Regions from separate parts of the Cupriavidus sp. C1SS-2L genome, predicted to be linked through region 2. Evidence: predicted binding sites of a transcription regulator. Region 2 holds the regulator's gene; each other region holds the start of a gene.
The links. The regulator HrcA, encoded in region 2, represses chaperone genes, less so after heat shock. The targets are predictions, from matches to a motif close to TTAGCACTCNNNNNNNNNGAGTGCTAA.
Positions count from the first base shown of each region.

Region 1: rpoH (RNA polymerase sigma factor RpoH) is a predicted target of HrcA. The motif match lies at 772-798, and genes of this name have one in related genera.
Region 3: groES (co-chaperone GroES) is a predicted target of HrcA. The motif match lies at 1,468-1,494, and genes of this name have one in related genera.

Region 1 is NZ_CP172708.1:354,785-357,054, reverse strand. It holds gene ACIGJG_RS01660 (pirin family protein) at 1-539, opposite strand, end outside; gene rpoH (RNA polymerase sigma factor RpoH) at 876-1,805, shown strand; gene ACIGJG_RS01650 (SCO family protein) at 1,880-2,270, opposite strand, start outside.
Region 2 is NZ_CP172708.1:1,119,362-1,121,631, reverse strand. It holds gene hemH (ferrochelatase) at 1-606, opposite strand, end outside; gene hrcA (heat-inducible transcriptional repressor HrcA) at 689-1,726, opposite strand; gene ACIGJG_RS05175 (NAD kinase) at 1,839-2,270, shown strand, end outside.
Region 3 is NZ_CP172708.1:2,946,253-2,948,522, forward strand. It holds gene groL (chaperonin GroEL) at 1-1,027, opposite strand, end outside; gene groES (co-chaperone GroES) at 1,074-1,364, opposite strand; gene ACIGJG_RS13660 (hypothetical protein) at 1,930-2,270, shown strand, end outside.

The DNA.
Region 1 (2,270 bases), 760 kb from region 2:
TCGATCGCTACGTACAGCGTGCGGCTGAACACCGTGACCGGCGAAGTCTTGCCAAAGGCATCTCCGGCAATCACCGTCATGCGCACCCCCGGCTGTTCAATCTTTGGCAGCGTGGCGCCCGGATGATGGAAGAACGAGGGCGCGACAGTTTCGTGGTCCTTGGGCAGCGCCACCCAGGTCTGGATACCGTGCAGCCTTGCGCCGGCTTCGCGCACGGCGTCGGGCGAGCGTTCGGAGTGCACAATGCCGTTGCCGGCCGTCATCCAGTTCACGTCACCGGGCCGGATCACCTGCTCGCTGCCGAGACTGTCGCGGTGCATGATCTCGCCTTCGAACAGATAGGTGACCGTGGCCAGTCCGATATGCGGATGCGGGCGCACATCGGCGCCCTTCCCCGGCGGCATCGCCACGGGTCCCATGTGATCAAAGAAGATGAACGGGCCGATGGTCTGGGTCGCCGCTGCCGGCAGGAGGCGACGCACAGTGAAATCGCCCAGGTCCCGCACATGGGGCTTGAGCAAGTGTTCGATGGCAGACATAGGTTCTCCGGTTTGTAGGGGCTTTATTGGCCGTGGCGTGCGCCAGCACTGCCAGTGTAGCGGGTGGTGCAACACAGTATCCCGCCAGGCGGTGCGAACCGAGGCGTGTCGGGGCCCTCTAATTGAGGATATCCAAGCCGCCGATATGCAGGGTAAGTGCCTTAGCGGGACCAAACGCTATCCGAATATATATGATGATCATCAGGAACTATCGACGGCTTCGGGACTCCAATTAGCACTCACCCGGCTTGAGTGCTAAGATGTGTTGCAATGCCGTGCCCTCCCACCGGAGCGGCGCGCCGGCAACCGAACGCCGGATGCGAAAGGAGCTACTGAGTGAACGCAGTCTTGTCTGCCGACCAAACCCTGATGAACAGCCGTCTGCCGACGGCGCCCAAGCAGGCCGGAAGCTTTGCATTGACCTTCCCGGCCACTGTGGGCAACCTGGAAAGCTATATCCAGGCCGTCCATCGCATTCCTATGCTCACCGCAGAGGAAGAGCAACGCCTCGCGCGCGAATTGCGCGAAGATGATTCCGTCGATGCCGCACGCCAGCTGGTGATGTCCCACCTGCGCCTGGTGGTGTCGATCGCACGCCAGTACCTCGGGTACGGCCTCCCGCATGCCGACCTGATTCAGGAAGGCAATATCGGACTGATGAAGGCCGTGAAGCGCTTCGACCCGAATCAGGGCGTGCGCCTGGTGTCGTATGCGATGCACTGGATCAAGGCCGAGATCCACGAGTACGTGCTGAAGAACTGGCGCATGGTCAAGGTGGCGACCACCAAGGCCCAGCGCAAGCTGTTCTTCAACCTGCGCAGCCACAAACAGGGTTCCCATACCTTCACGCCGGAGCAGATCGAAGCCGTTGCGCGCGATCTCAACGTCAAGCCGGAAGAGGTGATGGAGATGGAAACCCGCATGTCGGGTGGCGATCTCGCGTTGGAAGGCCAGGTTGATGACGGCGAGGAGGAATTCGCGCCGATCGCCTATCTGGCGGACAACCACAACGAGCCCACGCGCGTGTTGGAAGCCAAGCGCCAGGACCGTATGCAGGTCGAGGGGCTCGAAGAGGCGCTGGCGCGACTGGATGAGCGCAGCCGCCGGATTATCGAGGCACGCTGGCTCAACGTTGAGGATGACGGCTCGGGCGGTGCGACGCTGCACGAACTGGCTGACGAATTCGGTGTGTCGGCCGAGCGTATTCGCCAGATCGAGGTAGCGGCGATGAAGAAGATGAAGGGGGCGTTGCAGGCGTTTGCCTGACCCCCGGCGCTAACGAGGCGCCATGCAAAAGGCCGGTCCAGTGGACCGGCCTTTTTTCATTGCCGTGCCGTCTCTCAGGACAGCAACTGCTTGATATCGTGGGCGATGGGCTCTGGTCCCTGGCCGTGACGAATGAACAGCCGCAGATGCCCTTCCGGGTCGAACACGTAGCTGCCAGCCGAGTGATCCATGGTGTAGTTGTTGGGCGACGTACCCGGTACCTTGGCGTAGTAGACCTTGAAGTCCTTCGCCACCTTCTGCAACGCAGCCTCATCGGCCGGTCGCATGCCCAGGAAACGCGGATCAAACGCCGGCACGTACTGCGCCAACAGCGCCTGGGTATCCCGCTCCGGATCCACCGTCACGAACAACACCTGCACCTTGTCCGCATCCGGCCCAAGCTGCTCCATGACCGCCTTCAACTCCGCCATGGTGGTCGGGCAGACATCCGGGCAATGGGTGTAG
Region 2 (2,270 bases):
GTGCTGCGCCCAGTATGCGCCGACCTGCTGGTGGAGCGCCGCGATATAGGCGGGATGGTCATGGAAATGCTTCACGAGCCGGATTTCTGGCTGGTTGCGCCACTGGCCGAGCACGCGAAACACCTCGTCGAATGCGGTGGCCGTGGTGGTACCGGAGTACTGCGGGTACATGGGCAGCACCAGAACCTGTTCCGTGCCCTGGCGGCGCAGTGCTTCCAGCACGGAAGCAATCGACGGATTGCCGTAGCGCATTGCGCATGCCACTGTAAGCTCGTAGCCCTGCTGGTTCAGCAGGCGCTGCAGCGCGTGCGCCTGGCGCTCGCTGTACACGAGCAGCGGCGATCCGGTCATATGCGCCTCGCGCAGCCAGATCGATTCGTACTTGAGTGCCGACGCACGCGCGCGCAGCGGCAGAATCACACCGTACAGCAACGGCAGCCAGGCCAGGCGCGGAATCTCGACCACGCGCGGATCGGACAGGAATTCCTTCAGATAGCGCCCCACCGCCTTCGGGGTCGGCGCATCGGGGGTGCCTAAGTTGACTAGCAAAATGGCCGTGCGCGGCGCCTGGCCGTGCTGGTAGGCCGGTTCGGGAGAAAACGTCATGTCGCTTCCGGTATGGCCGGGCAGCCAAGGCCGCCGGGCTGTGGAAATGGGGACGCAGACTGTGTGACCCGTCGGACGGGTCCTAGTTCTGGCTCAGTGCACTCGAGAGCAGGCGCGCGGTGATGTCGACAATCGGAATCACGCGCTCATAGGCCATGCGGGTCGGGCCGATGACCCCCAGCGTACCGACGATCTGCCCGTCGACCTCATAGGGCGCGGTGATCACGGCCATTTCCTCGATCGGCACGAGCTGGCTTTCGCCGCCGATGAAGATCTGCACGCCCTGAGCATGGCTGGACACGTCCAGAAGCTGGAGCAGGCTGGTCTTGTGCTCGAACACATCGAACAGCCGCCGCAGCTTGTCCATGCTGGAAGCCAGGTCCTCGACCTCGAGCAGCTTGCGTTCGCCGCTGATATAGAGGTGGTCGTCTTCTTCTTCCATGGCGCTGCTGCCTGCCTCGACCGCCGCCTGCATCAACTGCGACATGTCGCGGCGCAGGTCCTGCAGCTCCACGCGCAGGTGGTCGCGCACGGCATCGAAGCTCATGCCCGCATAGTGCGCGTTGAAGAAGTTCGCCGCTTCGATCAGCTGCGCCGGCGTGTACGACAGTTCGGTCTGGATGATCCGGTTCTGCACGTCGCCTTCCGGGCTGACGATGATCAGCAGGATGCGCTTGTCCGACAACCGCATGAATTCGACCTGCCGGAACGACTGCGCGCGCCGCGGGGTCATGACTACGCCGGCGAAGTGCGAGAGGTTCGACAGCGTGCGCGCCGCCGCCGTGATCATGCGCTGCGGCCCGAGTTGCTGGCCGCCGAGCTGGCCCTGGATCTGGCCGGCCAGTTCGGTCATTTCCAGGCCGCCGCGCTCGATCGGCTTGACCGTGAGCATGGTGTCGACGAACAGGCGATACCCGCGCGGCGTGGGGATCCGCCCCGCCGACGTATGCGGACTGGAGATGAAGCCCATCTCCTCCAGATCGGACATCACATTGCGGATGGTGGCCGGCGACAGGTCCAGTCCGGAATACTTGGACAAGGTCCGGGAACCGACCGGCTGGCCTTCGGCAATGTAGCGCTCGATCAGAGTCTTGAGCAGCGTTTTGGAACGTTCATCCATGATGCCCCGATTTTACGCAAGTTTTACAGCTTCGGGCGCCCGCGCGGCCGGTGCCCGGTGGCGCGCCCGGCCCATGCTGACAACGGTCACAGCGGTATGGTCTAATCCCGGCATGTCTGCCCCCCAGAAAACCAGCGCCTTGCGCACCCCATTCAAGACCGTGGCCCTCGTGGGCCGGTACTCGACTGCCGGCATCGAAGGCCCGCTGGAGGAGCTCGCGTCCTACATCCTCCGGAATGGCCAGGATGTTGTCTTCGAGCGCGAGACCTCACTGGCCACCGGCCTGACGGGCTACCCGGCCCTGACCGCCGAGGAGATCGGCCGGGAAGCGGACGTGGCCGTGGTGCTCGGTGGCGACGGCACACTGCTCGGCATCGCCCGACAGCTTGCCGGCCACAATGTGCCGCTGATCGGCGTCAACCATGGCCGGCTCGGTTTCATGACCGACATCCCGCTCGAAGACGTGCAATCCGTGCTGCCTGACATGCTGGGGGGGCGCTACGAGGCCGAGACCCGGCTGCTGCTGGAATCGAGCGTGGTGCGC
Region 3 (2,270 bases), 1.8 Mb from region 2:
CGATCGCAGCTGCGTCGCCGGCGCCGTCGATGATGATGGTGTTTTCCTTGCCGATTTCGATGCGCTTGGCTTGGCCCAGGTCGTTCAGGGTCGCCTTTTCCAGCGTCAGGCCGATTTCTTCAGCAATGACGGTGCCGCCGGTCAGGATGGCGATGTCTTCCAGCATGGCCTTGCGGCGGTCGCCGAAGCCCGGAGCCTTGACGGCGGCGGTCTTCAGGATGCCACGGATGTTGTTGACCACCAGGGTCGCCAGGGCTTCGCCCTCGACGTCTTCAGCAATGATCAGCAGCGGGCGGCCAGCCTTGGCCACTTGCTCCAGCACCGGCAGCAGGTCGCGGATGTTCGAAACCTTCTTGTCGAACAGCAGCACGAACGGGCTGTCCAGCTGGACAACTTGCTTTTCGGGGTTGTTGATGAAGTACGGCGACAGGTAGCCGCGGTCGAACTGCATGCCTTCCACGACTTCCAGCTCGTCGGCCAGCGACTTGCCGTCTTCGACGGTGATCACGCCTTCCTTGCCGACCTTGTCCATGGCTTCGGCAATGCGCTCACCGATCGAGGTGTCGCTGTTGGCCGAGATCGCGCCAACCTGGGCGATTTCCTTGCTGGTGGTGGTCGGCTTGCTGACCTTCTTCAGCTCTTCCACGGCGGCGGCGACAGCCTTGTCGATACCGCGCTTCAGGTCCATCGGGTTCATGCCGGCGGCGACGAACTTCATGCCTTCGCGCACGATCGACTGGGCCAGAACGGTAGCGGTGGTGGTACCGTCACCGGCGTTGTCGCTGGTCTTGGAAGCCACTTCCTTGACCATCTGGGCGCCCATGTTCTGCAGCTTGTCCTTCAGCTCGATTTCCTTGGCCACGGACACGCCGTCCTTGGTCACGGTCGGGCCGCCGAAGCTGCGCTCCAGCACCACGTTGCGGCCCTTCGGACCCAGGGTAACCTTCACTGCGTTGGCGAGAATGTTCACGCCTTCGACCATCTTGGCACGGGCGGCGTCGCCAAATACTACGTCTTTTGCTGCCATGTTCTGATTCTCCTAATTCGGTACGGTGCTAGTCGTCAACAAGTGATCACTTGTTCACCACGGCCATGATGTCTTCTTCGCGCATGACCAGCAGCTCCTGGCCATCGACCTTCACGCCCTGGCCGGCGTACTTGCCGAACAGCACACGGTCACCCACCTTGACGTCGAGGGCAATGTTGTTGCCCTTGTCATCCTTCTTGCCCGGGCCGATGGCCAGCACTTCGCCTTGATCCGGCTTCTCGGCGGCGTTGTCGGGAATCACGATACCGGACGCGGTCTTGGTTTCATTGTCCAGACGCTTCACGATCACACGGTCGTGCAAAGGACGCAGATTCATACGGACTCCTAGATACAAAAGTGAGTTTTGATTCACAAACGGGCCGCGATTCAGCCTGGCTGAACCTCGCTGGCCGCGGAATTTCGGGTACCGCAGGGAGCTGTTAGCACTCACCCCCAGCGAGTGCTAATTATAGGGACGGGGTATGGCCATTTCAAGACAGCGGCTTGATGGGGGTTTTCCCTTGGGTCAGGTGGGGAGCATTTGGCGGACCGGGCATCCGCGACCTAAGCACCAATCCGCCCACCCCTCCGCGCGCCCAATCATGCACATAAAGTCTGCCGGGGGAATCATGCCTTCGTCGTCATTGGTCGGCGCCAAGCATGCCCGGCCGCGCCAAGGCATCCCTTCAATGAAGGGAACCCGATCAGCCATTCGCGATAGGCGCCCTCTGGGTCGCTGTAAGACATCCTCCCCACCCCATTCGGCGTAACCCCGACATCGCCCACCCACCCCGGCCATTAGATTGAACCCTACGCCCGCCGCTCCGCTAGCCAGGTGAGATATGCGCTTAAGCCGGCAAGCGACCGTGGCGATTCCGACAACAACCCTGATGAGGTTCCAAATGGATCTGAAAAAGCCCGTCCGTCCGACCCATGTGGCCGGCGCACTCGCCGCGGTCCTGGCCGGTCTGAGTTGTGCCGTTGCCTTTGCCCAGACTCCCACTGCGCCCGCCACATCGGCCACGCCCGCCACTCCGGCCATCCCCGCTACTCCGGCCACTCCGGCCGCCCCCGCTGGCGCGCAAGGCGTCCCCCCTGCCATGACGCAGCAGATCGAACCACCGAAGGACCCGCTGGTGGAACGCCGCGAAGCCCGCAAGAAGGCGGCCGATGAGTACAAGGCCACCAAGAAGGCCGCCAAGGGCGAGTACAAGCAGGACGTGAAGGCCGCCAAGCAAGAACG